DNA from 4 places in the Mucilaginibacter sp. P4_C11 genome. Region 1 is predicted to be linked to each of the others. Evidence: riboswitches for the same ligand, from Rfam matches in the RefSeq annotation. Region 1 holds a riboswitch; each other region holds the start of a gene.
What was found. A riboswitch is a leader RNA that binds a small molecule or an ion and turns the genes downstream of it on or off. The one in region 1 is predicted to bind S-adenosylmethionine.

Region 2: another riboswitch for S-adenosylmethionine. It lies ahead of AC1DU2_RS09375 (peroxiredoxin family protein); the one in region 1 lies ahead of AC1DU2_RS23495 (O-acetylhomoserine aminocarboxypropyltransferase/cysteine synthase family protein).
Region 3: another riboswitch for S-adenosylmethionine. It lies ahead of AC1DU2_RS01695 (peroxiredoxin family protein); the one in region 1 lies ahead of AC1DU2_RS23495 (O-acetylhomoserine aminocarboxypropyltransferase/cysteine synthase family protein).
Region 4: another riboswitch for S-adenosylmethionine. It lies ahead of metH (methionine synthase); the one in region 1 lies ahead of AC1DU2_RS23495 (O-acetylhomoserine aminocarboxypropyltransferase/cysteine synthase family protein).

Annotation. Positions count from the first base shown of each region.
Region 1 is NZ_JBFUIA010000030.1:17,334-22,972, forward strand. Features, by position in the region: gene AC1DU2_RS23485 (trans-sulfuration enzyme family protein) at 1-205, shown strand, start outside; gene AC1DU2_RS23490 (hypothetical protein) at 287-1,114, opposite strand; SAM riboswitch class I at 1,446-1,556, shown strand; gene AC1DU2_RS23495 (O-acetylhomoserine aminocarboxypropyltransferase/cysteine synthase family protein) at 1,804-3,123, shown strand; gene AC1DU2_RS23500 (homoserine O-acetyltransferase family protein) at 3,213-4,268, shown strand; gene AC1DU2_RS23505 (homoserine dehydrogenase) at 4,268-5,479, shown strand; gene AC1DU2_RS23510 (hypothetical protein) at 5,578-5,639, opposite strand, start outside.
Region 2 is NZ_JBFUIA010000008.1:73,935-79,573, forward strand. Features, by position in the region: gene AC1DU2_RS09360 (cytochrome-c peroxidase) at 1-859, opposite strand, end outside; gene AC1DU2_RS09365 (YceI family protein) at 1,050-1,718, opposite strand; gene AC1DU2_RS09370 (peroxiredoxin family protein) at 1,785-3,113, opposite strand; gene AC1DU2_RS09375 (peroxiredoxin family protein) at 3,142-4,461, opposite strand; SAM riboswitch class I at 4,679-4,792, opposite strand; gene AC1DU2_RS09380 (protein-disulfide reductase DsbD domain-containing protein) at 5,233-5,639, opposite strand, start outside.
Region 3 is NZ_JBFUIA010000001.1:376,939-382,577, forward strand. Features, by position in the region: gene obgE (GTPase ObgE) at 1-798, opposite strand, end outside; gene AC1DU2_RS01685 (adenylate kinase) at 919-1,500, opposite strand; tRNA gene AC1DU2_RS01690 (tRNA-Arg) at 1,599-1,672, opposite strand; SAM riboswitch class I at 2,018-2,132, shown strand; gene AC1DU2_RS01695 (peroxiredoxin family protein) at 2,255-2,827, shown strand; gene AC1DU2_RS01700 (SusC/RagA family TonB-linked outer membrane protein) at 3,249-5,639, shown strand, end outside.
Region 4 is NZ_JBFUIA010000019.1:123,099-128,737, forward strand. Features, by position in the region: gene metF (methylenetetrahydrofolate reductase [NAD(P)H]) at 1-146, opposite strand, end outside; gene metH (methionine synthase) at 473-4,162, opposite strand; SAM riboswitch class I at 4,317-4,427, opposite strand; gene AC1DU2_RS18415 (Bax inhibitor-1/YccA family protein) at 4,563-5,294, opposite strand.

The DNA.
Region 1 (5,639 bases):
AAACGATACGCACAACATCATCAACAAACTCAAAATATTTACCAAAGCAACCAGCTTAGGCGGTGTGGAAAGCCTAATTGAGCACCGCGCAACCGTAGAAGGCCCCGACACTAAAACACCAAGGAATTTATTGCGGGTTTCGGTTGGGTTAGAACATATTGATGATTTGGTGGAAGATTTGGAGCAAGCCCTTTTCGAAAGGTAAAGGGAAAAAGGTATATTTAGGATAAGATTTGACGTGAGAAATCTTTTTCATTTATTGCTTTTCATGCTGCCTACATCTTCGTTAAAAAGCAGTTTTGACCGCTAAATTTACCATCTCTTCCGCATATTGATTGGTTTTGTGACCACTAATTCGTGTGGTTATTATTGGCATATCTTTGTATATGGCAGCTATCCGCTGTTCGAATTTATCTTTCATATTTACAAACCTGCCCGGATTTTTATAGTAGTACTCTACAGCGCACAAGCGGGCTGCAGGGTTTTTGCTAAAAAGAAACATATAATCAGTTTCTGGCGTTAGCTTGCTTTTTACGGCGTTGAAATTAATCCGACTATCTAACTGGATCAAGAAATAGCCCATTACAAGATAATAGCCGTAGGTAGTCCCGGAAAAAGGTGTCATTAAAAACCGTAGCTGTTTATTTTTCGAGACAATTTTAACACTGTCGTTTAGTGGTTTTGACATCCCATCATAGTTAAAATAGACCGGTTCAGAATGTGTTTCCTGCTTAAATTTAAATAAAGGAGAACATATTTTTTTATACCTGGCATTTAGGAGGGCGTTATACGGTATGCCGGCATCTAACTTATAACTTATCAACGAATCTTTAAAAAATATAAACTGATAACCTATTCGCAGGTAGTCTGATTCATAAATCCTTGAGACCTCAGAATACCCAAAGCCAATATCCTCCATTGCATGTTTTGACGTAATAAGCAGATTGAGCACCCCCGCGGGATTTGTTTTATAGGTATCAGCCAGTTTTCTGATAAAAAGAGAATCAGCAGTAACAACCTGTTGGTTTACGTTTTCTACTTTTTCCCTCTCCTGCCCAAACATCATGGTTGTTGAACAGCAAATGAAAATTACAAAAGCGAAAAACTTATTCATGCAATGGTTTATTGGCGATACAAGATAATAAAATTTGGCATTTAAAAACAATCCTTCGCCACGGTCTATGCCCTCTCAGACCGCTATTCCAGATGTTGTCGCTTGGATTAGATAATTCGACTACTAATCGGAAAGATGCCTGTGAGGATACAGGCATCGGAGCAACAACAAAGATTTTGACACAAAAACCTTTTACCTTTCGCCTTTTACCTTTACTCTTCGCCTCTTAATAAAAATAAAATTTGGTATTTAAATAAATATCCGCTTATCTTTGGGACATTATTTGGTAGCGATACCATAGTCAATCAATTCTCCGCATAGTTCGGGTATTGATTTATAAAGAAGCGGCGAGAGATCAGGCTCAATGACCCGCTGGCAACCCTTCAGTTTTGAAGAAGGTGCCAATTCCTGTCCCGGCAAATAACACCGGGGGATATAAATTTATAGCCATGAAAAGTTTAATTACAATTACTACAAGCAACATTTTTAATACCCAAAACATTAACATACAACGCATTAGCCCAATTATCGGCTGCATTTGTATGTGTTGCTGCTGTTGATGCTTTAATACGTTCATTTTTCAATCCCTGAAAACATACGTGTTGTAAAACTGGTAAACATTTTATCAGCTTGTCAAAAATCCATCTAAACAACAAAATTTAATTATAACCTTTTAAAAATCTACAACTATGTCAGCCTTAAAATTCGAAACCTTACAATTACACGCCGGCCAGGAAGTTGACCCTACTACAGGTTCACGCGCGGTACCACTTTATCAAACTACATCGTACGTATTTAAAAACGCCGAGCATGGCGCCAACCTGTTTGCCCTTAAAGAGTTTGGCAATATTTATACCCGTTTGATGAACCCCACTACCGATGTGTTTGAAAAACGCATTGCCGCTTTAGAAGGTGGCGTTGCGGCTTTAGCCACCGCATCGGGTCAGGCCGCCCAGTTTATAGCGTTAAATAACATCTTACAAGTCGGCGATAATTTTGTGACCTCACCATTTTTATATGGCGGCACTTATAATCAGTTTAAAGTTGCGTTTAAACGCTTAGGCATTGATGTTCGTTTTGCCAAAGACGACACCGCCGAAAGCCTTGAAGCTTTAATAGATGATAAAACCAAGGCCATTTACCTGGAAACTATAGGTAACCCTGGCTTTACAATTGCCGATTTTGATAAAGTTGGCGCATTGGCCAAAAAGCACGATCTGCCGCTGATTGTTGATAATACTTTTGGAGCAGGCGGCTATTTGTTCCGTCCGTTGGAGCATGGCGCAAGCGTGGTGGTACAATCAACCACCAAATGGATTGGCGGTCATGGTACCAGCATTGGTGGCGTTATTGTTGATGGCGGCAACTACAACTGGGGCAACGGCAAGTTTCCGCAGTTCACCGAGCCTTCTGAAGGTTACCACGGGTTGGTTTTTGCCGATGTATTTGGCATTGGCGGTCCGTTTGGCAACATTCAGTTTATTATTCGTGCCCGTGTAGAAGGCTTGCGCGATTTTGGCCCTTCGCAATCGCCATTTAATTCATGGCTGAATATACAGGGACTGGAAACACTATCATTACGGGTGCAACGCCATGTAGATAATACACTGGAACTGGCTAAATGGCTTGACCAGCATCCGCAGGTAGCATCAGTAAACTATCCGGGATTAGCATCATCGCCATACCACGAATTAGCAAAAAAATACCTGAAAAATGGTTTCGGAGCTGTGTTATCTTTCGAGATTGATGGCGATAAAGAAGCAGCGGGTAAATTAATAGATAGCCTGAAACTGGTGAGTCATTTAGCCAATGTGGGCGATGCTAAAACGCTCATCATACAGCCATCGGCCACAACACATCAGCAGCTATCTGATGAAGAACAGCTATCGGCAGGCGTTACCCCAACATCGTTAAGGGTAGCGGTTGGTATTGAGCATATTGACGATATAAAAGCAGATTTTGAACAGGCATTTGCCAAAATAAAAGAGGCGCAGGCCGAATTGGTTTAAAGTCTTAAGTCGAAAGTCTTAAGTTCTGAGTTAAAAAAATAACGACTTAGAACTTAAGACTCAAGACTTTCGACTGAAAGTAAGATAGAATGAACACAGAAATATTTAAGTACACACAAACTTTTGAGCTGGAATCTGGCGAACAACTACAGCAACTGGAGATAGGCTTTCATACTTATGGCCGCTTAAACCAAGAGCGGGACAACGTGGTGTGGGTATGCCACGCCCTGACAGCCAATGCCGATGTTTTTGATTGGTGGAAAGGTTTTGTGGGCACTGCAAATAAATTTAACCCCGAAGAACATTTTATAGTTTGTGCCAATATTTTGGGTTCGCCATATGGTACAACTAATCCGGTAAGCACAAATCCGGAAACTGGTTTGCCATATTTTTTAACATTCCCCCAGTTTACTATCAGGGATATCGTTAAGGGCCACCAGTTATTAGCCGACCATTTGGGCGTGGGCAATATTCATATCCTTATTGGTGGCTCATTGGGCGGCCAGCAGGCTATTGAATGGGGTATCATCCAACCAAACCGTATCAAAAATCTTATTTTGATAGCCACCAACGCACGGCATTCGCCATGGGGTATCGCGTTTAATGAGTCGCAGCGTTTGGCTTTAAGTGCCGACGCCACTTTTAACAATAACACTATTGAAGGCGGCCAAAACGGCTTAAAGGCCGCCAGGAGTATAGCGCTGCTCTCCTACCGTACCTATAAAACTTACGGTATTACACAGCAGGAGGAGATTGATAGCAAAACCGATAATTTTAAGGCATCAACCTACCAGGAATACCAGGGCCAAAAACTGGTGAACCGGTTTAATGCCTACAGCTACTGGTATTTAACCAAGGTGATGGACTCGCACAACGTAGGCCGCGGCCGTAACGGTGTTGAGAAAGCATTAAGCCTTATAAAAGCCCGTACGCTGGTTATCGGTATCAAGTCAGATGTGTTATTCCCCATCGAAGAGCAGGAATACCTGTTCAGGCATATTCCTAAATCGGCCTTTGCCGAATTGGATTCGTTTTATGGCCACGATGGTTTTTTAATTGAAACAGAAGCATTAACAAATATTATCACATCGTTTTTTAAAACTGATGTAAAAGGAAAAATTATAGAATTGCAACGTACAGCGTAATGAGTAAAAAGTTAAGTATAGGATTATTTGGATTTGGCGTAGTTGGACAGGGATTATATGATATCATCAAGACAAAAAATTTAAACATCGAAATTGTAAAATTTGCTATTAAGGATCCGCACAAAGAGCGCTCCCTGCCGGCACATTTATTTACAACAGATAAAGACGAGTTGCTAAACAACCCGGAGATTAATACCATTGTAGAATTGATTAACGATACCGAGGCTGCTTTTGAAATTGTATCAAGGGCATTAAGCAGCGGGAAAAACGTGGTATCGGCCAGTAAAAAAATGATAGCGCTTCATTTAGAAGAGCTGATTGAGCTACAGCACAAACATGGCACTTCATTATTATACGAAGGCGCGGTTTGCGGTAGTATCCCTATTATCCGTAACCTGGAAGAGTATTATGATAATGAACTGCTACACTCCATAAGCGGAATTTTTAACGGATCATCAAATTATATCTTATCTAAAGGCTTTATTGAAGGCCTGGATTATGATAGTGCCCTTAAACAGGCGCAAGACCTTGGTTTTGCCGAAACCGACCCTACCAGCGACGTAGGTGGTTACGATGCCAAATACAAGTTGGTTATTGCTGCGGCACATGCCTATGGCGTAATAGTACAGCCAGATGAAGTTTTCAATTTGGGCATTCAGAACCTTGCTGCCCAGGATTTACAATACGCCCGCGAAAAGAACCTGAAAATTAAACTGGTTCCGGTAGCTAAAGAATTGGACGATAGCAACGTGGCCATGTTTGTATTGCCTAAATTTGTTAACAGTACCGAGTTTTTATATAACGTGGAGTACGAGTACAATGGGGTAACGGTACAAGCCGCCTTTGCCGATCAGCAATTCTTTTTCGGAAAAGGCGCCGGTGGCCACCCTACCGGTTCGGCCGTGCTATCAGATATAGCCGCGTTGCGCTATAGCTACCAATACGAGTACAAAAAAGCCAAAGAAAAAACAGGACTTCAATTTACCAACGATGTGGAGTTTGATATCTATTTAAGGTATGATGACGAGCGATTGGTAGAAGATTTGAAATTTATTTCGATAAAAGAACGCTATTATTCTGGCGATTATAAATTTGTTATCGGAAAAGTTAATTTACAAAGCCTCATTGATAACCAATTGCAAATAACCGAAGGAAAGGCGTTTGTTGCCTTTGCCGGCCAGCTTACCGGCGTTAGCCTGGCATCGATATAAGTGAAAGCCTGAATAATTTAAAGCAAATTTTGCTTTGTTAGCTTATAACAAAAGAAAGGGTATCCGTTTTGGGTACCCTTTCTTTGTGTTATAAAAATTTATTTTGTTATACAGCCCGATAGTGCACCGGCTCCTGGTATATCATTATCAGGCAGATCGG
Region 2 (5,639 bases), on a different contig from region 1:
ATGACAAATCCCGGTTAATGCCATCCTTCACAATAAGAGATGGGTTGTTGTAATATTCAACCACACTTTTCAAAGTTTTAAACTTTCCGTTGTGCATGTAAGGAGCGGTAACTGCAACATTGCGCAGGCTGGGTATCTTAAATTCCCCTTCTTCTGTTTTGTTGTTGGTGATTTTTGACCGGCCCGGATCATTCAAATCTTTACCATTGTACAAACCGATACTTTTAAACCTATCGGCAGTAAAATCCTCGCCCGAATGACAGTTGTTACAATTGGCCTTACCAATAAACAATAAACGGCCACGCGCTGCCGAAACAGACAAGGCATTATCGTCGCCATTAATATAGCGATCATAGGGGCTGTTGGAAGTTTCAAGTGTGCGCTCAAAAGAGGCTATGGCTTTCAACAGATTATCTTTGGTGGGTGCTGATTTAAATATTTTTTGAAATGCATCGGCATAGTATTTATTTTCATTTAATTTTTTAACGGCATCCTCAATAGGAAGCCCCATTTCTGTAGCCGATGTAATAGGCCCAAGTGCCTGTTCTTCCAGCGACGAAGCGCGCCCGTCCCAAAACAGATGCGGACGGCCGGACAGGTTAGTTAACCCGGGCGAATTTCTGGAAGTAAGGTTTCCTTTTATCCCTACACTAAAGGTAGCGGTATCTGCAAAAGCAAACTCCGGTTTATGGCATGAGGAGCAGCTGATGGTATTATCGCCAGATAGTATCGGGTCGAAAAACAGCTTTTCGCCCAATTGCTCTTTGGTTTGCACATCATCTTTAGTGCCCACAAAACTCATAAAGCTTATCAATGTACTGATAGCTGTAATAACCAGAAGTATATTTCCTTTTTTCATATCCTTATGCATTCATGTTGCTGCCGATAAACTTGTCCGGATAGTTGCCAGGGTACCCAATGCGCCCCGGCTACACATCCGTTTCCAAACTTTACGCGAGTTCTTAAATGCTGTTTTTAGTCAAAGCAATAGCCATCCACCTGTTTAGTGGCCCATTTTATCTATTAAAAATTGTGTTGAGCTTTGGCGTTTATTGCGCCACAGCGTTGAGGTTTACATTCAAATCAAAATCATCATAGATCACTTTGTCGCCCAGATTTTCAAAAAAGTTTTTCGAACGGAACTTGATATCGTACTTGGTACGGTCGATGGTGATCTTCGCGGTAGCCGCCAGCTTTTTGCCGCTCACGGTTACTGTCGCGGGGAAGCTTACCTCGTTGGTAATGCCTTTTATAGTCAGTTTGCCTTTAACATCATATTGGTTGCCGGTAGTTTTTGTGGCCGATGAGATTACAAAATTAGCCTTCGGGAATTTTTCGGTATTGAAAAATGTTTCGCTTTTTAAAGTACTCACCAGTTTATCGTTTGATGCATGGTCGGTAATATCAGCATCGGTAATGGTGTTAAGGTCTATGTCGAAGTTGCCGCCTTTAAGGGTGTTATTTTCAATGGCAAAGTTGCCGTTACTTACCTTTACTTCGCCATTATGATCGCCTGTGGCTTTTTTTGCAGCCCAGGTGAGTTTGCTGCTTTCATTATCTACCTTAAAGGTTGATGTTTTAAATTTTTTACCTACTGGCGAGGTTTTAATAGTGGCAGACCGGCCTTTGGTCAGTTTAACACTTTTAATAGCCGATGGTGTAAACGCGGTTAACGATACTAATGCTGTAAATAATACAGCGCCTGATAATTTGGTCATGGTGGTTTTTATGGTTGTTTAAGTGTACCCGGCAAGGCTGTTACCCCTGCCGGGATTTAGTTTAGTTTATTTTCCTTTAAGTTCTTTATTGTTGTTACCTGTAAGGTTGGCCGCGCTGGCCGGTACCGGTTCGGCAATCAGTTCATCCAATAACTTATTGAATTTCTTTTCGTAATCCTGGTAATATTTGCCGGTAACTGCGCCTGTGTAACCTGTATATATTTCACGTACATCGCCTTTACGGTCAATGATAATAGTAGTAGGGAATGCCACAAATTTGTTTAGTGCGGGCAGTTTCTGTGAAACCAGCTTTTTATCAGCCAGTCCGCCGAAAACGATATCATACTGAATGTTGTATTTATCTTTTAGCTTACCTAATGTGTATTTAGCATACTCCAGGCTGTCTTTTTGTTCGAAACCGATAGCAATTGCTTCTACCCCACGATTATGATTTTTATTGAACCACGGTGATAGGAACACCGTTTGATCGGTACAGTTAGGGCACCAGGTACCAACAATTTCAATGATGGTTACCTTCCCTTTATACTTATCATCGCTAAGTGATACTGGTTTGCCGTTTAAATCCGGAAATGTAAAATCCAGTTTTTTGTAGCCTTCTTTCAGGTAGGTTAATTTATACGGATCAGGCAATTCGGCTTTATCGTCTTTAACCGCGTCAAACTTGGTATTGTCATAAATGCCAGAGCCAATTTCGCCACTTAAAGTTCCATCAGCGTTGATCTTGCCTTTGTATATCTTAGGGCTTGGGCCGGTAAAACCTGATAATTGAAACTCATCACCCTGAACCGTACCTTCCAGCTCGCGGCTATCGCCTGTTACCTGCATAATTACGCCGGTAAGTTTATTGCCTGTTTGTTTTAACACGGCAATTTTGTTGGGCACCTGGTCTTTTGAGTAAACTTTCAACTCCCATTTTCCGGTTAGGTTGGCGGTTGGCGCAACGTCCTTCCCTGGTTCAACAAAGCGGTAGGTTTTACCATATTCGGCGGTAAAAGGCAGAGAATTGCCCCTGAAACCTGGTACCAGGCTGCGGTATTCGCCGCTTAGCGTTCCATCTTCCTGAACTTTGGCCACCAGGGCGGCATCATAGGTATTCATTTTGATAAATACGGAGTCTTTACCAATTTGCTTTACGTGGAAATTGTCCCGGCGGCTTCCGTTAATCAGTGTAAATACAGCATGCCCGGCATCTTTTCCCTTTAGTTCAAAGTTGAAAGGCACCTTAGTTTCGGCCACAGTAAATACGCCGCGCCATAGCCCTTGTTTGATAAACTTTACAGGCGTTTTTTTATCCGCAGCCAACGCCGCTGCGCCACTAAACAATAAGCCCACAGACAGGCATTTGAATGAAGTGATTAAGTTGATGGTTTTCATTTGATTAGTTATATAAGATCAGTTAATGTTAATTTCCTGGGTGGGTTGATGGATTTGCAATAGCGGCTGTTTCCGGGGCCGGTTCGGCAATAAGCTCATCTAATAATTTATTAAATTTCTTCTCGTAATCCTCGTGGTACTTACCTGTCACGGTGCCCGTATAACCGGTATATATCTCCCTTACATCGCCTTTTCTATCAATGATGATGGTAGTTGGGAAGGCAATGAATTTATTCAAAGCAGGCAACTTTTGCGATACCAGTTTTTTATCGGCCAGCCCTCCAAAAGCGATATCATAATTGATTTCGTATTTTTCTTTCAGCTTGCCCAAGGTATATTTGGCATATTCCAGGCTGTCCTTCTGTTCAAAACCTAATGCAATGGCTTCTACACCGCGCTGATGGTTTTTATTGAACCATGGGGATAGAAACACGGTTTGATCAGTACAGTTAGGGCACCAGGTACCTATAATCTCTACAATTACTACTTTACCTTTGTATTTGTTATCACTCAAGGAAACCTGTTTGCCATCGATACCGGGGAATGAGAAATCAAGTTTTTTATAGCCTTCTTTTAAAAATGTGAGTTTGTAAGGATCAGGTAATTCAACCTCTGTTTTTTTGGCGGCATCAAATTTCAGGTTTTTATAGATGCCAAAACCTTCTTCGCCGCTGATGGAGCCATCGGCATTGATCTTACCTTTTATAATGAACGGACTTGGGCCGGTAAAGCCGCTTAGCGCAAACTCATCGCCTTGTACGGTACCTTCCAGTTCGCGGGTGTCACCAACAACGGTCATTACCACACCGGTAAGCTTGTTCCCTTTTTGTTTCAATAAGGCTATAGATGCAGGAACGGCCTCTTTACTGTATGTTTTGATTTCCCATTTACCGGTCAGGTCGGCTTTAGGGGCTACATCTTTGCCGGGTTCTACAAAGCGGTAGGTTTTACCATATTCTGCAGTAAATGGTAATGAGTTGCCCCTGAAACCCGGTACCAGGCTACGGTATTCGCCGGTTAACGAGCCATCATCCTGAATTTTGGCTACCAGCGCGGCATCATAGGTATTCATTTTGATATATACAGAATCCGTACCAATTGATTTCACATGAAAATTATCTCTGCGGGAGCCGTTGATGAGTGTGAAAACAGCATGCTCGGCATCCTTTCCCTTCAGCTCGAAATTAAAAGGCACCTTTGATTCGCTTACGGTAAATTCGCCGCGCCATTTTCCTTCTTTTATAAATTTAGGCTTTGGGGTTGCATGGGCCGATAACACGCTTACCCCGCTGAGCAATAAAGCGGCAGATAGCAGCCTTGTTTTGGTTAAGTAGTTTGTAGTTTTCATTTTGTATAAGTTTTAATTGTTGTTAATTGATGCGATGCCGGAAATTTGGGCATAGGTTATCCATTGGGCTTTACAGCCTTTGAAAAAACACTATAAATTTTTAGGGTATCCGGCTGTTAAAACCAGAAAACGTACTGAACCAGGCAACAACATCGTTTGATGGCCGCGGGTTGTAGCTGTGGGTAATGGCTATTAAGTGTGTTCATGACTGTTAGTTAATTTATATTCCGGCGGCATAATTGCTATCGGAAAAAGTTTAGCACTTATTTCAGACTGCTGAAAAGTTGCTATAAGATCATCGAGACTTCCTCTCCCTTATTCTTTATAAATCAACTAATTAATGGTGGGGTTAATTAGAATGGTGTAAAGATAACAACAAATATGATAAATACAATAAAATCTATAGATTTAGTAGAATATTTTTAAGTTTTGTATGTCTTTTTTAATTTTTTCTTGTAAAACGATAAACATCCTGGACTGTACAGCACACGCCTGAATTACCACCATAGCAAAGCAACGCACTTAGTACAGCCAGGATGTATATCTTGCTCAATATTTTTTAAACCTGGAATGTAAAGCGTTAGCAATTATGGTAACAACAGCCAGGGGTGCCACCATGCTGTTTTCGGGCTTTTGTAAATAAAGTAAACTTTGGTTTCATGGTATTAGTTTTATTAATAATGATAACGCGTTTAAAAACGATTACCATTTTAACAGACCGACTGGTGGCTATCGTGCTGCTTTGTATATGATTTGGCTTATATTATATTTTTATTTTACAGGTACACTAAATTCTACATCGTCTGGCGGTAAACATTGCTTATCGCTGCATACCATAAAGTTCACGGTACCACTAACGGATGCCTGCCCGGATTTAAGCTTTACTTTTTGCTGAAATATAACAGACTTTTCAAAGTACTGAACATTCATACTAAATGACTTTTCGTACTTGTTTAGTGCCTTCGGTTCTTCTGTGCTTCCCAATAAGGTGTAACTTTCATTAGCGGCAAACTTAAGGGTAGTTTTTATCGGCGCCCCATCTGCCAAATGCTGCGAATAAATATGCCAGCCCTTATCGATGGTTGCTTTAATGAAAACGATAGCCAGGTCATTATCTACCTTTTTTGCAGCATATGACCATTTTACAGGGGTAAGTATTTGTCCGAAGACTGTGCTGC
Region 3 (5,639 bases), on a different contig from region 1:
ATTGAGCAATATTTCATACTCCTGGCTGATGGTTCGGGTAGTGTCGGCAGGTACCATAAACAACAGTACCGAGTTACGCTCGATATGCCTCAGAAACCTAAAACCTAATCCTTTGCCTTGCGATGCACCTTCAATGATGCCCGGGATATCGGCCATTACAAATGAGCGGTTATCGCGGTACGATACAATACCCAGGTTGGGAACCAGGGTTGTAAAAGCGTAATCGGCAATCTCGGGCTTGGCGGCAGATACTACCGAAAGCAGGGTTGATTTACCGGCATTAGGGAAACCCACCAAACCAACATCGGCCAGGATCTTTAGCTCCAGTATATTCCAGTCTTCCTTGCCATCTTCGCCGGGTTGGGCAAAGCGGGGAGTTTGCTGGGTTGGGGTTTTAAAATGCCAGTTACCCAGGCCGCCACGGCCGCCGGGAGTTAAAATACGGGTTTCGCCATCCTGGGTTATTTCGAAGATCACTTCGCCGGTTTCGGCATTTTTAACGGTTGTTCCCAGGGGTACCTCTAAAATCTCGTCTCTTCCGGTTTTGCCGCTACGTAATGAACTGCCGCCCGAATCACCATCGCCGGCAATAACGTGCTTGCGGTATTTAAGGTGCAGCATAGTCCATAGCTGGGCATTGCCTTTAACAATAACGTGGCCGCCACGACCGCCATCGCCACCATCGGGGCCACCTTTTGAGGTCAATATATCACGGTGTAAATGCGCAGAGCCCGCCCCTCCGTGGCCACTGCGGCAACAGATTTTCACATAATCAACAAAATTGGAACCTTGCGACATAATTTTTCTCTTTTTGAGACCGAAAGTCCGAAAGTCAGTAAAGTCCGAAAGTTTAAGAATTTTGACGTTCCTAACTTTCGGACTTTACTGACTTACCGTCTTCCGGACTTATATTTAATATTAATCTTTTAACCAGGCTTCGATAATGGCATGTATCTGGCCAAAAATCTCATCAACCGAGCCTATACCATTAATGCTTTTAAATTTACCCTGGTTTTTATAAAAACCGGCCACTGGCGCCGTTTTATCATTGTATTCGTGGATGCGTTTGCTAATCACTTCCGGGTTGGCATCATCAGGCCTGCCCGAATCTTTACCACGTAGCAATAGGCGGCGCAATAATTCATTATCATCAACCTCAAGCGCTATCATTCCGGTTATTGCCGAATGCTTGCTGGTTAACAGGCTATCCAAAGCTTCTGCCTGTGCAACCGTGCGGGGGAAACCATCAAAAATGAAACCCTTACCGTCTTTATTGCTATCCAGCTTATTGCTGATCATACCAATTACAACCGCGTCAGGAACCAACTTGCCATCATCCATCAACTTCTTTGCCTCTAACCCAAGTTCTGTTCCTTGTGCAATTTCGCCACGTAAAAGATCGCCGGTTGATAAATGGATCAATCCATATTGTTCAATAAGCTTTTGTGACTGAGTCCCTTTCCCGGCTCCGGGAGGACCAAACAATACCAGGTTTAGCATGCTCGTTATAAATTAAAAGCCTTTCGGTACAACACAGAAAGGCTTAGGATTAACTTTGTACCTGTATGGATTAAACCCATTTAAAGGCAAATTATATGTGCACTCGAAGGGAGTCGAACCCCTAACCTTCTGATCCGTAGTCAGACGCTCTATCCAATTGAGCTACGAGTGCTTTTCGAAACGGAATGCAAAGATAGAATTTCTTTTCAATCTCTCACATTTTTTTTCAAAAAACCTGTAACTCGCAGTTTTACATGGCCTTACTTTCCTCCGTAAATCAGGTACTTGTTTTATATGTTTAATTTTTCACCCGGATATCGCATATAGGACCAATTAAACAAAATTGGGGTTACCCCTTTTGCAGCAGCATGAACCGGAGTAGGCCGGTAGCTTAGTCATGGTGAGTCATGACCAGCGTTCAATACCCGCCTGTCATTTCATGACAATTAAATTATATAATGTCTATGTATTTAGTAGAATATATTATATATTTGCATCACTAAACAGTTCTTTAATTTAATTATCAAGAAAGACGGAGGGAAAGGCCCTGTGATGTCTTAGCAACCTGTAAGCCCAATTGTTATAAAGGTGCTAATTCCTGTTCGCCATTTAAGTGGCGGAAAAGATAATGTATGTTACGTTACTTACAGCTATATAGCTGTGCCATCATATCGTTATCGCCCAAATTTCTTGTTTATTTAAATTCCAGTGCTTTTAACCCTGCATTATAAAAACGCAGTTAAAAATTTACGTTATGAAAATTAAACAGCTACTCATCACCTGCTCCTTGTTAATAACCAGCTATTTGGCCGTTGCGCAAACCACAACGCCTGCTCCCCTGCCTGCATCAATTGACCGGGGTTATATTGTTAAAACCGGCGAGCAAGCGCCCGATGATTTTAAACTGGTACTGGCCGATGGCACCCAAACTTCACTAAAACAGCTTCGGGGTAAGATAGTTATCCTGCAATTTACCGCAAGCTGGTGCAGCGTATGCCGCCAGGAAATGCCTCATCTTGAAAGAGATTTATGGCAGGCTTATAAGAACAAAGGCCTGGTACTTATCGGCGTTGATAGGGACGAACCGCTTGAAAAAGTGCAACATTTTCAGCAGGAAATGAACATCAGCTATCCGCTGGCGCTTGATCCTGGTGCCGATATTTTCGGGCGCTTTGCCAACAAAAAAAGCGGTGTAACCCGCAACGTGGTTATTGACAAAGACGGCAAAATTGTATACCTCACCCGCCTTTATGATACCCAGGAATTTGCATCGATGCTAAAAGTGGTTGATGCGCTGGTTAACAATAAAACTGCATCTGTAAACTAATTAAAAGCTTAAAGCAGAAGGCATAAAGCTCAAAGTTTCGGGTTTCAAAAACCTCTTTAGTCAAATTCTTATATTTTGAGTCAAAACGGCACTATCTACTTAATACTACTATCTATATATCAAATTGTTATGAAAACAACAAGAACACCTTTTCCAAGCGTATCCCCTGCCAGTAAATTCGTCTCATTCTCCTCCGCTTCTGTTTACCTTTATATGCAGGGTATGCGTTGTTGCTGTTAAATAAAGGCAACGGTTATTAGCCACGGGTCCCCTGCTGCAGCTGGCCGCCTCTGCTTATAACCAACACAATCAACAATCAATTTACCGGTACTATAAATTCAACAGCAGGCATTGCTATGCCCAAAATGCTGATGACCGGCTTTGCTATACCGGCAATAAAAACTATTAATCATTAACCATCATGTTAAAAAATTACAAATTTCTACTGGCACTCCTGTTGCCATTTTTTCTCATCCAAACAGTTGCGGCGCAATCTGTTAAAATAAGCGGCACGGTAACCGCTAAATCCGATGGCTTGCCCTTACCAGGTGTAAGTGTAGCTGTAAAAGGCACCACTAATGGTGCACAAACCGGCGCCGATGGCAAATTCAGCCTGAACGCCAATGTTAACGATGTGCTTAAAGTTTCCTATCTCGGTTTTGCAACGCAGGAAATTACGGTAAAGCAAGCCGAAACCAACCTGCAAATTGTACTGCAGGATGCACCAAACTCCCTTAACGAGGTGGTGATCACGGCGCTCAATATCTCTAAAGATAAAAAGACATTGGGCTATTCGGTTCAGGGATTGAAATCAAAAGATATCTCCGAAGCCAAGGAAACCAACCTGGTGAACGCGCTGGCCGGTAAAATTGCCGGTGTGCAGGTTACCAACAGCCAGGGCGATATGGGGTCGTCTCGCATCATTATACGCGGCGAAACTTCGATAGGCAATAACAACCAGCCCTTGTTTGTGGTTGATGGTGTTATTGTTGATAACAGCCAGTTTTTGGGCACCAACGGTTCAAGAGATTTTGCCAACGCCATAGCCGATCTTAACTCCGAGGATATTGAATCGGTAAGTGTGCTTAAAGGGCCAAACGCGGCGGCGCTTTACGGTTACAGGGCCGCGGCGGGTGTTATCCTTATTAAAACCAAAACAGGTAAGGGCACAAAAGGGCTTGGCGTTACTATCAACTCCAACACCAGCTTCTCGACCGTAAACATCCTGCCCGATTACCAGAACGAATACGGCCAAGGATCAAACGGCAAGTTTAGCTATGTAGATGGTAAAGGCGGCGGCGTTAACGATGGCGTTGACGAAAGCTGGGGCCCCGCGCTTGACGGATCGCTTATTCCGCAGTTTTACTCCAACGGCCAGGCTGTTCCGTTTGTGGCCCATCCGGATAATGTAAAAAACTTTTTTAATACAGGCGTAACCTTAAATAACGGTGTAGCACTGGCAGGCAGCAGCGATAAGGCTGACTACCGCTTATCGTACAATAACCTGCACCAAACCGGTATTGTACCTAACACCTCGCAAGGCCGTAACTCGTTTTTGCTTAACTCTACCTTCAAGCTTAGCCCTAAGTTAACGGTTACAACTATTGCCAATTATATTAAAGACGATGCCGATAACCTGCCCGGCGCCGGCGGCAAACGTGCAACCAGCACCATGCTACAGTTTACGTGGTTTGGCCGCCAGGTTGATATCAGCCAGCTTAAAAACTATAAAGATGCTAATGGCAACACCTTTAACTGGAACAACAGCTATTATAGCAACCCTTACTGGCTGGCCTATGAAAACACCGTAGGGCAACACAAAAACCGCATTATAGGAAGCGTTGAACTAAATTATAATATCATCGAAGGCTTATCGGCCAATTTCCGTACCGGGACTGATTATTATAACGACAGGCGCAAAATTAAAGTAGCTTACGGGACCAACGGCACCCCATTTGGATCATACGAGGAAGATGCCTACACCGTAAACGAAACCAATACCGAAGCCAGGCTGCAGTACACCAAAAAACTCAATAACGATTTCTCGTTAGATGTTTTGGGCGGTGGTAACATCAGCACCATATTAAATGAGCAAAACGACCAGATAGCACCTAAACTGGCAGTAGCCGGTTTGTACACCTTAAGTAACTCGCGCGATCCGCTGGTATCATCCAACTATTATGGCAAGCTTAAAACTTACAGCTATTTTGCATCGGCACAAATAGGTTTTAAAAACTACGCCTTTATTAACCTTACCGGCCGCAACGATTGGTCGTCAACCCTTCCGGCGGCCAACCTATCCTACTTTTATCCTTCGGTCAATGGCAGTTTGATACTTTCAGAGGCACTTGATATTAAAAGTGACATTTTAACCTATGCCAAACTACGTGGCGGATGGTCAAAAGTGGGTAAAGCTACAACCCCTTATCAACTTATCAATTACTATAATTTTACCGCTCCTTTTGGTTCAAGCCCACAGCAAAGCCTGGGCACTGTTGATTTGAACAGCAAGCTGAAACCGGAAACCACCACATCGGCCGAAGCCGGTTTTGAGCTGGGCCTTTTCCAGGACAGGATTCATTTAGATGTAAGCGCATACAATACCAACAGTATAAACCAGATTGTTACCGTTGATGTAAGCCCATCAACCGGTTACAGCCAAAAACTAATCAATGGCGGCAGCATCAACAATAAAGGTATTGAGGTGCAACTGAGTTTAACACCAATAAAATCAAAAGATTTTACCTGGGATATAACCACCAACTATTCACTTAACCGCAGTAAAGTAGTTAAGCTGGATGATGAAGGCCGC
Region 4 (5,639 bases), on a different contig from region 1:
ACATCAATAAACGGCGGCTTAAACTCCATTAATGGGTCAATGGCATCGTAGATGCCCTGAATGCTCTGACCCTTCAGTGGTGGGATAAGTTCAAAGGAAAAAAGTGTTTTGCCTTTTGCATTAGCAATATGTTCCGTTATTTTCATTGTTTGTTCTGGTACGAGTTTCTTATTATATCCGTCATTGCGAGGTACGAAGCAATCCCCGATTTGCAAATCCGCCCTGTATAGTTCGGGATTGCTTCGTACCTCGCAATGACGGTTTGTTGTATGTTATTATCAATATTTTTTAATGTAGTGACGCAACATTTTGCGTCTCCCGCATGCAAATCCAACCTTGCAAATCCGCTTGTCTGGTGGGAGACGCAAAATGTTGCGTCTCTACAACAACCCCGGTTGCAGCCATGTCATTACTTTTTTTTCCAGCTCCGCTGGTGAATACTCGCAATGACGGTTTTTTGTTTATTCTACTTTTAATAATTTATGTTAGGACCAAGCCAACGTTCAACATCCTCAATTGTCATTTGCTTCCTCAAAGCATAATCCTCCACCTGATCTTTACTTATCTTACCTAATCCAAAATACCTGGCCTGAGGATGCGCGAAGTAGAACCCGCTTACAGCTGCTGCAGGTGTCATGGCTAAACTTTCGGTAAGGTGCATTTTGGCATTGTCCTCGGCCTTCAATAACTCAAATAAGGTTGTTTTCTCTGTGTGGTCCGGGCAGGCAGGATAGCCTGGGGCCGGGCGGATGCCTTGATATTCTTCCTTGATGAGGTCGTCGGTGCTTAGCTGTTCGCCTTTGCTGTAGCCCCAGTATTCTTTACGCACCAGTTCGTGCATTTTTTCGGCAAAGGCCTCGGCAAGGCGGTCGGCAAGGGCTTTGGCCATAATGCTGTTATAATCGTCATGGTCGGCCTCAAATTCAGCAACCAGTTCATCACAGCCAATACCTGTGGTTACGGCAAAGCCGCCAAAATAATCGGGCACACCGCTTTCTTTTGGTGCGATAAAATCCGATAGCGCATAATACGGGTCGCCTTTAACCTTTTCGGCCTGTTGGCGCAGGGTATGGATGCGGGTTAACAAAGTAGTGCGGCTTTCGTCGGTATACAATTCAATATCGTCTCCAACACTATTGGCCGGCCAAAAACCGATAACACCGTTGGCGTGTAGCAGCTTTTCTTTTACTATCTTTTTTAACAATACCTGTGCATCATCAAAAAGTTTTTTAGCCTCATCGCCCACAAATTTATCGGCAAATATCTTAGGATAGCTGCCGCGCAATTCCCAGGTATGGAAAAACGGTGTCCAGTCGATATAAGGGACTAATTCTTCCAGTGGATATGATTCAAATACTTTGGTACCGGTAAACGTTGGCTTAGGCGCTACATCGCCGTCCAGGCTAACCTGGAAACGGGCTTGCCTTGCCTGGTCGATAGTAACAAAACGTTTATCCGATTTTTTATTCAAATGCGCTTCGCGCGATTTTGCGTATTCTTCTTTAATATTTTTGATATAGGCATCCCGGCCATCACGGTTCATCAGGCTGCTGCACACGGTAACACTGCGCGATGCATCAAGCACGTGGATTGCAGCACCCGAGTAATGCGGATCGACCTTAACAGCCGCATGGATACGCGAGGTAGTAGCCCCGCCAATGATTAACGGAATAGTAAAACCTTCGCGCTCCATCTCTTTGGCAAAGTGGACCATCTCATCCAGCGATGGCGTAATCAAACCACTGAGGCCGATGATATCTACATTTTGTTTTTTAGCCTCTTCAATAATGCGTTGCGCCGGTACCATTACGCCCAGGTCAATCACCTCGAAGTTGTTACAGGCCAAAACTACGCCTACTATATTTTTGCCAATATCGTGCACATCGCCTTTTACGGTGGCCATCAATATTTTACCGGCATTGGCACGGCTGCCGCTGCTGTCTTCGCCGGCATCAATAACCCGTTGTTTTTCCAGTTCGATGAATGGCAACAGGTAAGCCACCGCCTTTTTCATAACCCGGGCCGATTTTACTACCTGTGGCAAAAACATTTTGCCGGCGCCAAAAAGGTCGCCAACAATGTTCATACCGTCCATTAGCGGGCCTTCAATAACCTCCAGTGGTTTGCTGTATGTTTGGCGGGCTTCTTCCACATCGTCATCCAGGTATTCAATAATACCTTTTACAAGCGCGTGCGATAATCTTTCCTGAACGGTTCCTTTGCGCCATTCTTCATCGCGCACAACTTCTTTGCCTTTACTTTTTATAGTATCGGCGTATTCAACAAGGCGTTCGGTGGCATCATCGCGGCGGTTAAGCAGTACATCTTCTACCAGCTCAAGCAGGGTTTTATCTATTTCCTGGTAAACCTCCAGCATGCCGGCATTCACGATACCCATATCCATGCCGGCGCCAATGGCATGGTACAAAAATGCCGAGTGCATGGCTTCACGCACCACATTGTTGCCCCTGAAAGAGAAGGAGATATTACTTACCCCGCCGCTCACTTTGGCATGTGGCAGGTTTTGTTTTATCCAGCGCGTGGCTTCAATAAAATCAACCGCGTAATTGTTATGTTCCTCCAAACCGGTTGCAACGGTTAGGATGTTGGGATCGAATATGATATCCTGAGGAGGGAAACCAACCACATCAACCAGTATATCATATGATCTTTTACATATCTCAATACGGCGTTGTAACGAATCGGCCTGGCCGGTTTCGTCGAAGGCCATTACAACCGTGGCAGCGCCATAGCTCAGGATTTTGCGGGCCTGCTCAATGAACTTTTCTTCGCCCTCTTTAAGCGAGATGGAGTTTACGATACCCTTACCCTGGATGCATTTTAAACCAGCCTCAATAACGGTCCATTTTGATGAATCGATCATGATAGGCAGTTTGGCAATATCCGGCTCGGATGCTACCAGGTTCAGAAATTTTACCATTACCGCTTTCGAATCAATCATGCCCTCGTCCATGTTGATGTCGATAACCTGGGCACCGCCCTCTACCTGTTGCAGGGCAACGGCCAAGGCGGCTTCATAATCTTCAGATAAAATAAGTTTCGAGAATTTTGGCGAACCGGTGATATTGGTACGCTCGCCCACATTTACAAATATGCTGTCGGGCTTTATGGTAACCGCTTCCAGGCCGCTCAGGCGCAGGTCGGGTTCAATTTCGGGGATAAGTCTTGGGGGATATTTGGCCGCTTTATCGGCTATGCATTTGATGTGTTCCGGTGTGGTGCCACAACAACCACCCACAATATTAACCAACCCGGCTTTAATAAAATCATCAACCTGGTGCGCGGTTTCATGCGCGGTTTCGTCGTACTGGCCAAACTCGTTTGGTAAACCAGCGTTAGGATATGCAGAGATAAATACGTTTGCCTTTTCAGAAAGTTCGGCCAAATGCGGCCTCATTTCTTTGGCACCCAAAGCGCAGTTTAAGCCCACTGAAAGCAGGTTGGCATGGCGTATCGAGTTCCAGAAAGCTTCAACAGTTTGCCCCGATAAGGTACGACCAGAGGCATCGGTAATAGTACCGGAGATCATGATAGGCAAATGCTTGCCCGACTCATGGGCGTATCTATTGATAGCGAACAAGGCCGCTTTGGCGTTCAAGGTATCAAATATGGTTTCAACCAATAATAAATCCGATCCGCCATCAACCAGGCCACGTACCTGGTCGTAATAGGCATTGGCCAAATCATCAAAGGTAACGGCGCGGTAACCAGGGTCGTTAACATCTGGCGACAAGGACGCTGTACGATTGGTTGGCCCAACGGCACCCGCCACAAAACGCGGCTTTGATGGATTTTTTTGATTGTATTCGTCGGCCACTTCGCGGGCAATACGCGCGCCTTCGTAGCTAAGTTCGTAGGCCAGCTCTTCCAGCTTATAATCGGCCAGTGAAATAATTTGTGTGCTGAAGGTATTGGTCTCGATGATATCGGCACCGGCATCCAAATACTCGGCATGAATGGCCTTGATGATATCCGGGCGTGTAATATTCAAAAGGTCATTATTCCCCTGTAGATCGCTGATGTGATCTTTAAACCTTTCACCACGAAAATCCTTCTCGGTAAGCTGGTACCGCTGTATCATGGTACCCATAGCCCCGTCAATTACAAGGATGCGTTTTTCTAATTCTTTTCTAATGTCCATGGTTAGTATCAAGTAGTTAGTATCAAGTATCAAGTACGGAAACTCCGGCCCATGATTTTTAATTAGATCAACACAAAAAAATCTTGCTACTTGATACTAACTACTTGCTACTAAAAAAAGCTTACATCGAAAAGTCGGGTGTTCAATTGACTTTCGCTTATCTTTCCAGGGGCTGTTTAGCCGGCCGGGTAGAATGTAGCACCTTGTGAAGCACAGGTTGCTAAGACATCGCAGGGTCTAATCCCTCCGTCTTTCTCCATAAGCACTGCAAAGGTGCATAATAAAGCCGTAAAATGCAATAGTTTATATGCCCGGCTATGTGTACGCTAAGTAAATTTATGTGTACAAAAAAAGCTGCCTTTGCGGGGCAGCTTTTAAATAATAAATATTGGTTGCTTTATTACCTTCTTCTGCCAAATAAACGCAGAATCATCAGGAAAAGGTTAATGAAATCAAGGTATAAGGTTAAGCCACCCAATAGCGCCATTTTTCCCGCAGAAGCATCGCCATATTCAAGGCCTGCACCAATACGTTTTAATTTTTGCACATCGTAGGCGGTTAAGCCAACAAATACCGCAATACCAATATAGCTAATAATGTATTGCAATTGACTGCTGCCTATAAACATGTTGAATACTGATGCGATGATTATTCCAATTAACCCCATCATCATTAACGAGCCAAACTTGGTTAAATCGGTATTGGTTGTATAACCGGCAATTGCCATTATCCCAAAAACAAGCGATGCTGTAACAAATACGCCGATTACGGAGCCGGTGGTGTAAACAATGAGTATATAGCTTAAGCTGATACCCATTACCGCCGAGAAAGCTACAAATAGCAAGGCCGCCATAGCATATGAAAGGCGCTGAAAGCCAAAAGAAATGATTAAAACAAATGCCAGCGGCGCAAACATTACTAATGTGCCTAAGCCGGTATTACGCCCGGTTTCCGGATCTCTGAGCGTTTCATATAGAGCTTGGTTTTGAGAAAACACATAAGCACAAATAGCTGATATGCCTAAAGCCACAAACATCCATAAAAATACATTGGCTATAAATTTACGCGATGCGTCTTGTTCTGTTATTTGGATTACATTTTTGTATTCGTATCCAGGATCTTTAATTTCCATTTTTTTATTAATAAATTAATACACGAATATACGAATAATCGGTGAATATATTGTGAAGGAAAGTATCAGGTATCAAGGCAATTTTGCATATTGAACCAGTCCGGAAGTCAAAAATCTTGTTCCTTGATACAGGGCAAACGTATCTAATTGGGTTAACATAACTTAACACATTTTCGATAAAATTATTGCAAATATTTAATAATCAATATTTTATATTTTATCATGGTTAACATCAAACTGACCGCGCAATTTAGGCGCGTCCAAATACTGTGCCTGTTGTTGGCCAATATAAGCCTCTTCGGTAGCTGAATCATGTAACCAGCATCAGCCGATAAAAACAAGGTG